2 regions of the Diaphorobacter oryzae DSM 22780 genome follow, and region 2 is predicted to be linked to the other one. Evidence: riboswitches for the same ligand, from Rfam matches in the RefSeq annotation. Region 2 holds a riboswitch; the other holds the start of a gene.

Region 1 (3,429 bases), on a different contig from region 2:
AGCCCCCGGTGCTCTGGCCCACGTCCAGGCAGCGCAGGCCCGCCACCTGCAGGCCCGTGGCCTGCAGCGCGCCCTCGAGCTTGAGGCCGCCGCGCGAGATGTAGCGCGCCTCGGCCGCGTCCAGCAACTGCACCTCGGCCACGGTGGGAATGTCGTCGCCGTTCTTCACCACCTTCTGCCAGGGCGTGAGCGGCGACAGCCGCCACTGCACGCCCGCGGCAATCAGGCGCTGGGCCTGCGAGCGCGTGCTCGCATGGCCGCGCTCCACCAGAAAAACGTCCGCACGCATGGCGTCGCCCTCTCTTGTTTTGATAGCTGGTTGCGCTTTCCCTGCGCCATGTTCGGGCATATTTCATGCTGAACATGGCTAGCAACAAGCGCAGGCAGCTATGGTTTTTGCAGATCAGTAGCGGTAAGTGTCAGCCTTGTACGGGCCTTCCTTCTTCACGCCGATGTAGGCCGCCTGCTCGTCGGTCAGCTCGGTCAGCATGGCGCCGACCTTCTTCAGGTGCAGGCGCGCCACCTTTTCGTCCAGGATCTTGGGCAGCACGTAAACCTTGCCGGCCTGGTACTCGGCCGGCTTGGTGAACAGCTCGATCTGGGCGATGGTCTGGTTGGCGAACGAGGACGACATCACGAAGCTGGGGTGGCCGGTGGCGCAGCCCAGGTTCACCAGGCGGCCCTTGGCCAGCAGGGTGATCTTCTTGCCGTCGGGGAAGGTGATCTGGTCCACCTGGGGCTTGACTTCTTCCCACTGGTACTGCTCGATCGAAGCCACGTCGATTTCATTGTCGAAGTGACCGATGTTGCAGACGATGGCCTGGTCCTTCATGGCCACCATGTGCTCGTGGCGGATGATGTCCTTGTTGCCGGTGGTGGTCACGAAGATGTCGGCCTTGTCGGCGGCGTACTCCATGGTCACTACACGATAGCCTTCCATGGCGGCCTGCAGGGCGTTGATGGGGTCGATCTCGGTCACCCACACCTGGGCAGACAGCGCGCGCAGGGCCTGGGCCGAGCCCTTGCCCACGTCACCGTAGCCAGCCACGCATGCCACCTTGCCGGCGATCATCACGTCGGTGGCGCGCTTGATGCCGTCCACCAGGGATTCGCGGCAACCGTACAGGTTGTCGAACTTGGACTTGGTCACCGAGTCGTTGACGTTGATGGCGCGGAACAGCAGCGTGCCCTTGGCCGACATTTCGTTCAGGCGGTGCACGCCGGTGGTGGTCTCTTCGGTCACGCCGATGATCTGGGCCGACTTGCGGGTGTACCAGGTGGGGTCCACGGCCAGCTTGGCCTTGATGGCGGCAAACACGATGCGCTCTTCTTCCGAGCAGGGGTTGGCCAGCACGGACAGGTCCTTCTCGGCCTTCTGGCCCAGGTGCATCAGCATGGTGGCATCGCCGCCATCGTCCAGGATCATGTTGGGGCCTTCGCCTTCGGTGCCGGCAGCGCCGAATTCGAAGATGCGGTGGGTGTAGTCCCAGTAGTCGGCCAAAGACTCGCCCTTGATGGCGAACACGGGCGTGCCGGTGGCGGCTATCGCGGCAGCCGCGTGGTCCTGGGTCGAGAAAATGTTGCACGACGCCCAGCGCACATCGGCACCCAGGGCCTTCAGCGTCTCGATCAGCACGGCCGTCTGGATGGTCATGTGCAGCGAGCCGGTGATGCGCGCGCCCTTCAGGGGCTGGGCGGCAGCGAACTCTTCGCGGATGGCCATCAGGCCGGGCATTTCGGTTTCGGCAATCTTGATTTCCTTGCGGCCCCAGTCGGCCAGGGAAATGTCGGCGATGGCGAAATCGGCGGGGGACTTGAGAACAGCGCTCATGGTTTTCTCCAAATCGGATGCTGAAAAAACCACGCCTTGGGGGAGCTCACCGCACAAGAAGCGTGGGCGAGCGTCGTTGCGAATGCAGGGGTCCGAGCCTCGCGCCCCGCTGTGCTGGGGACGCTGCAACGCTCCTCGGAAAGCGCGAATTATAACGGCCGCCCCGCGCGAACCCGGGCGCCTTAGAATCCGGCCCAATTCCCGGGAGCGGCCTCGCGCCGCCCGCTTTCCTTTTCGCCGCGCGGCGTGCCGCGCCGGCACCTCACCCGAAATCACTGTGTCGTACGCCCCAGAAACCCGGCGCCGCCGGACCTTTGCCATCATCTCCCACCCCGACGCGGGCAAGACCACGCTGACCGAGAAGCTGCTGCTGTTCTCGGGCGCGATCCAGATCGCGGGCGCCGTTAAGGGCCGCAAGGCCAGCCGCCACGCCACCTCGGACTGGATGGAGATCGAGAAGCAGCGCGGCATCTCGGTGGCCAGCTCGGTCATGCAGATGAGCTACCGCGACCACGTGATCAACCTGCTGGACACGCCCGGCCACAAGGACTTCTCGGAAGACACCTACCGCGTGCTCACCGCCGTCGACTCGGCGCTGATGGTGATCGACGCCGCCAACGGCGTGGAAGCGCAGACGCGCCGCCTGATCGAGGTCTGCCGCCAGCGCGACACGCCCATCATCACCTTCGTCAACAAGATGGACCGCGAGGTGCGCGACCCGCTGGACATCCTCGACGAGGTCGAGCGCGAGCTAGGCATGCCCTGCTGCCCCATCACCTGGCCCGTGGGCCAGGGCAAGAGCTTTGGCGGCATCATCAACCTGCGCACGCAAAGCATGACGGTGTTCACCGCGGGCAGCGAAAAACGCCCGCAGGACTTCGAGGTGATTCCCCTGGCAGAGGCCGACAGGCTGCGCGCGCGCTTCGGCAAGGCCTTCGACGACGCGCTGGAGAGCATGGAGCTGGCCCAGGGCGCCTCGGCCGAATGGGACCATGAGGCCTTCCTGGCCGGCAAGCTCACCCCCGTCTTCTTCGGCTCGGGGGTGAACAACTTCGGTGTGATGGAAGTGCTGGACGCCGTGGTCGACATGTCGCCCCCGCCCGGCCCACGCATCGCCTTCACCGAGGTGAACCGCAACCGCGAGGAAAAGACCATCCAGCCCGACGACGAGAGCTTCTCGGGCGTGGTCTTCAAGGTGCAGGCCAACATGGACAGCAACCACCGCGACCGCATCGCCTTCGTGCGCGTGGCCTCCGGAAAGTACACGCCCGGCATGAAGATGAAGGTGCAGCGCACAGGCAAGGAACTGCGCCCCACATCCGTGGTGACCTTCATGTCGCAGCGCCGCGAGGCCGTGGACGAGGCCTATGCCGGCGACATCATCGGCTTCACCATCCACGGCGGTGTGCAGCTAGGCGATTCGATCACCGACGGCCCCAGCCTGCAGTTCACCGGCCTGCCGTTCTTCGCCCCCGAAATGTTCATGACCGTGGTGCTGAAGAACCCGTTGCGCACCAAGCAGCTGCAGCAAGGCCTGATGCAGTTGGGCGAGGAAGGTGCGATTCAGGTGTTCAAGCCCGATGTGGGCGGCAACATGC
Region 2 (3,429 bases):
ACGATCTTGCCCTTGCTGCTCACGTCCAGGCCGGCGGCTTCCTGCTGGCGCTTTTCTTCCTCGATGTAGGGCACCAGGTGGGCCACGGCCTGCTTCATCACGCGGGCCGACTTGACCACCTGGGGCAGGAACATCTTGCCGGCGCCGAACAGGTCGCCCACGATGTTCATGCCGTCCATCAGCGGGCCTTCGATCACGTGCAGCGGGCGGCCGCCGCCCTTGACCACGATCTGCTGGTAGGCCTCTTCCGTGTCCTCGGTGATGAAGTCGGTGATGCCATGCACCAGCGCATGCGACAGGCGCTCGTTCACGGTCTTGGGGTGCTCGGGCGTGCCGCGCCATTCCAGCTTCTTGCTGTCGTCCTTGGCGGCGCCCTTGGCGCTGTCGGCAATCTCCAGCAGGCGCTCGGCGGCGTCGGGGCGGCGGTTCAGCACCACGTCTTCGACGCGCTCGCGCAGCTGGGGCTCCAGGTCGTCGTACACGCCGACCATGCCGGCGTTGACGATGCCCATGTCCATGCCCGCCGCGATCGCGTGGTACAGGAACACGGTGTGGATGGCCTCACGCACCGGGTCGTTGCCGCGGAAGGAGAACGACACGTTGGATACGCCGCCGCTCACCTTGGCGCCCGGCAGGTGCTGCTTGATCCAGCGCACGGCCTCGATGAAGTCGACGCCGTAGTTGTTGTGCTCCTCGATGCCGGTGGCCACGGCGAAGATGTTGGGGTCGAAGATGATGTCCTCGGGTGCAAAGCCCACCTCATCCACCAGGATGCGGTAGGCGCGCTCGCAGATCTCGGTCTTGCGCGCGTAGGTGTCGGCCTGGCCCTTCTCGTCGAAGGCCATCACCACGGCGGCCGCGCCGTAGCGCTTGATGAGCTTAGCGTGGGCCTTGAACTCCTCCACGCCCTCCTTCATCGAGATCGAGTTGACGATGCCCTTGCCCTGCAGGCAGCGCAGGCCGGCCTCGATCACCTCCCACTTGGAGCTGTCCACCATCACCGGCACCTTGGCGATGTCGGGCTCGGATGCGATCAGGTTCAGGAAGCGCACCATGGCGGCCTTGCTGTCCAGCATGGCCTCATCCATGTTCACGTCGATCACCTGGGCGCCGTTCTCCACCTGCTGGCGCGCCACGGCCAGGGCCTCTTCGTACTGCTCGTTGAGGATCAGGCGCGCGAAGGCCTTGGAACCGGTGACGTTGGTGCGCTCGCCCACGTTGACGAACAGCGTGCCTTCGCCGATGGTGACCGGCTCCAGGCCGGAGAGCTTCATGGGGGGGATATGTGCAGCGGACATCAGGCTCACCTGTGCAATCGGAGGGGGGACAGGTGAGCGTCGTTGCGAACGAATGAGGGTCCCAAGCCTGACGGGCCGGCTCAGGCCCGCTGCAACGCTCCTTGGGAACGCGGATTTTACTGATTTACCTTGTTACATTGCGCGACAGGATCGGGCGCAGGGCCTTTCCCCACCACCCGCAAGAACAGAAAGAGGGCAACAATGTTTCGACAGGCACGGCATACGGCCTATACGACCTATGTGGCCGCCGCCATGGCAGCGGCGCTGGCAGCCGGCTGCGGCGGCGGCAGCGACGACGATGGCTATACGCCACCGCCCCCCGTGGCCAAGGTGACCGGCGCCGAGGGTTTCTGGACGGGCAAGTCCTCCACCGGCGACGACGTGTTCCTGGCCATCCTCGACAACGGCGACACCTGGGGCGTGTACGCGCGGGACGGGCTGGCGCGCGGCGCGGTGCATGGCACCACCCTCTCGGCCGACGGCCGCCTGCGCGGCTCAAGCGCGCAGTTCGACCTGACCGCCCACACCGTGGCGTCCCGCGCCTACGAGGGCACCTACACGGTGCAGAAGGACATCCGCGTCTGGTTCGGCTTCGACGCCTTCTCGGGCAGCTACAGCAAGGCCTACGAGCAACCGGCCTCCCTGGCGCAGCTGGCGGGCATCTACAAGGGCGTGGGCGTCAGCACGGGGTCGGCCCACATGGCCGTGACGCTGGCCATCAACACCGACGGCGCCGTGGCCACCGAGCCCATGCAGGGCTGCACGGCCCGGGGTTCGGCCGCGCCACGCCCCGGAGGCAGGAACATCTTCGACCTGCGCATCGCCTTCGCGGGCGACACCTGCGCCCTGGGCCATGGCGCCATCGCCACCGGGGTCGCGTACTACGAGAACGGGGCACTGCTGACGATGGGCCTACTGCCGTCGCAAACCCAGGGCTTCATCTTCATGGGCCAGAAATGAGGGCCTGAAGCCCTCGGGGCCTGCGGGCCGTCACGCGGCATCCACCGCACCGCGCGGCAGGCCGCGCCCGTGGAACCAGACCAGGTACAGCGCCAGGCCGATGCAGGGCGCCGTCCACAGCGCGCCGATGGCGGCGGCGCCGCCCATGTCCTGCAGCGTGAGCGCCTGCCGCGGCGACTGCGCGAGCGGCCACAGCAGCAAGGCGCCCAGGCCCGACAGCGTGCCCAGCAGCGGCACCCAGCGCTGCCCGCGCCGGCCTATCGCCCAGCCAATGCCCATGGCCAGATGGCAGGCCCATGCCGACAGGATCATGCCCCCCACCCACGCGCCCGGGGCGGGCTGGATCAGGGCCATGCCCGCCAGCGCCAGGGACGACACCAGGCCATAGACGGACAGCAGGTAGCAGGCCGCCAGAAGAAGAAAGCGTCCCCAGGGTTTCATATCCACGCTAGAAGCCACGACCCGCGCAGTATCGCTGCGCTCAGGCGCCGTGCTCCACCCCCTGGTCCGGCTGCAGCGCCCGCAGCTTGCGGTACAGGGTGCGCGGGCTGATGCCCAGGGCCTGGGCCAGTTGGCGGCGCGTGCGGCCGGGCTCCTGCAAGGCGGCGCGCAGGGCCGCGGCCTCCAGGCCGCGCAGGCCGGCGTCTGCGGCGGCATCCTCGACCGCCCGGGGGGCGCGAGAGGGCCGATCGAACGCGAGCGCCCGCTCGATGGTCTGCGCGACCACCACGGGGCCGTCGGTCAGCAGCGCGGCGCGCTCCAGCACGTTGCGCAGCTCTCGCACGTTGCCCGGGAAGGGGTGCTGCGCCAGTCGGCGCAACGCGGCGGGTGCCAGCGCCAGGCGGCGGCCCGGCGCCACGCGCTCCAGCAGGGATTCGGCCAGCAGCGGGATGTCCTGCGCGCGCTCGCGCAGCGCCGGCAGGGTGATGGGGAAGGTGCTGAGGCGGTAGTACAGGTCTTCGCGGAAGCGCCCCTCGGCCACCATGGCCTTCAGGTCGCGGTGGGTGGCGGCCACGACGCGCAGGTCCGCACGGCGCAGCTCGGTCTGGCCCACGCGGCGGTAGGTGCCGCTTTCCAGCAGGCGCAGCAGCTTGACCTGCATGGTGAGCGGAATGTCGCCCACCTCGTCCAGGAACAGGGTGCCGCCATGCGCGGCCTCGACCAGCCCGGC

The links. Region 2 has a riboswitch for S-adenosylhomocysteine ahead of metH (methionine synthase). Riboswitches for the same ligand answer to the same signal wherever they lie in the genome.
Region 1: linked by a shared signal. The riboswitch ahead of ahcY (adenosylhomocysteinase) and the one ahead of metH (methionine synthase) in region 2 are both predicted to bind S-adenosylhomocysteine.

What each region holds. Positions count from the first base shown of each region.
Region 1 covers NZ_JCANUL010000007.1:125,710-129,138, reverse strand. Annotated here, with positions in the region: gene BP68_RS12810 (TlyA family RNA methyltransferase) at 1-289, opposite strand, end outside; gene ahcY (adenosylhomocysteinase) at 404-1,831, opposite strand; S-adenosyl-L-homocysteine riboswitch at 1,893-1,974, opposite strand; gene BP68_RS12800 (peptide chain release factor 3) at 2,109-3,429, shown strand, end outside.
Region 2 covers NZ_JCANUL010000005.1:137,690-141,118, forward strand. Annotated here, with positions in the region: gene metH (methionine synthase) at 1-1,298, opposite strand, end outside; S-adenosyl-L-homocysteine riboswitch at 1,326-1,407, opposite strand; gene BP68_RS10345 (hypothetical protein) at 1,500-2,258, shown strand; gene BP68_RS10350 (hypothetical protein) at 2,289-2,699, opposite strand; gene BP68_RS10355 (sigma-54 interaction domain-containing protein) at 2,740-3,429, opposite strand, start outside.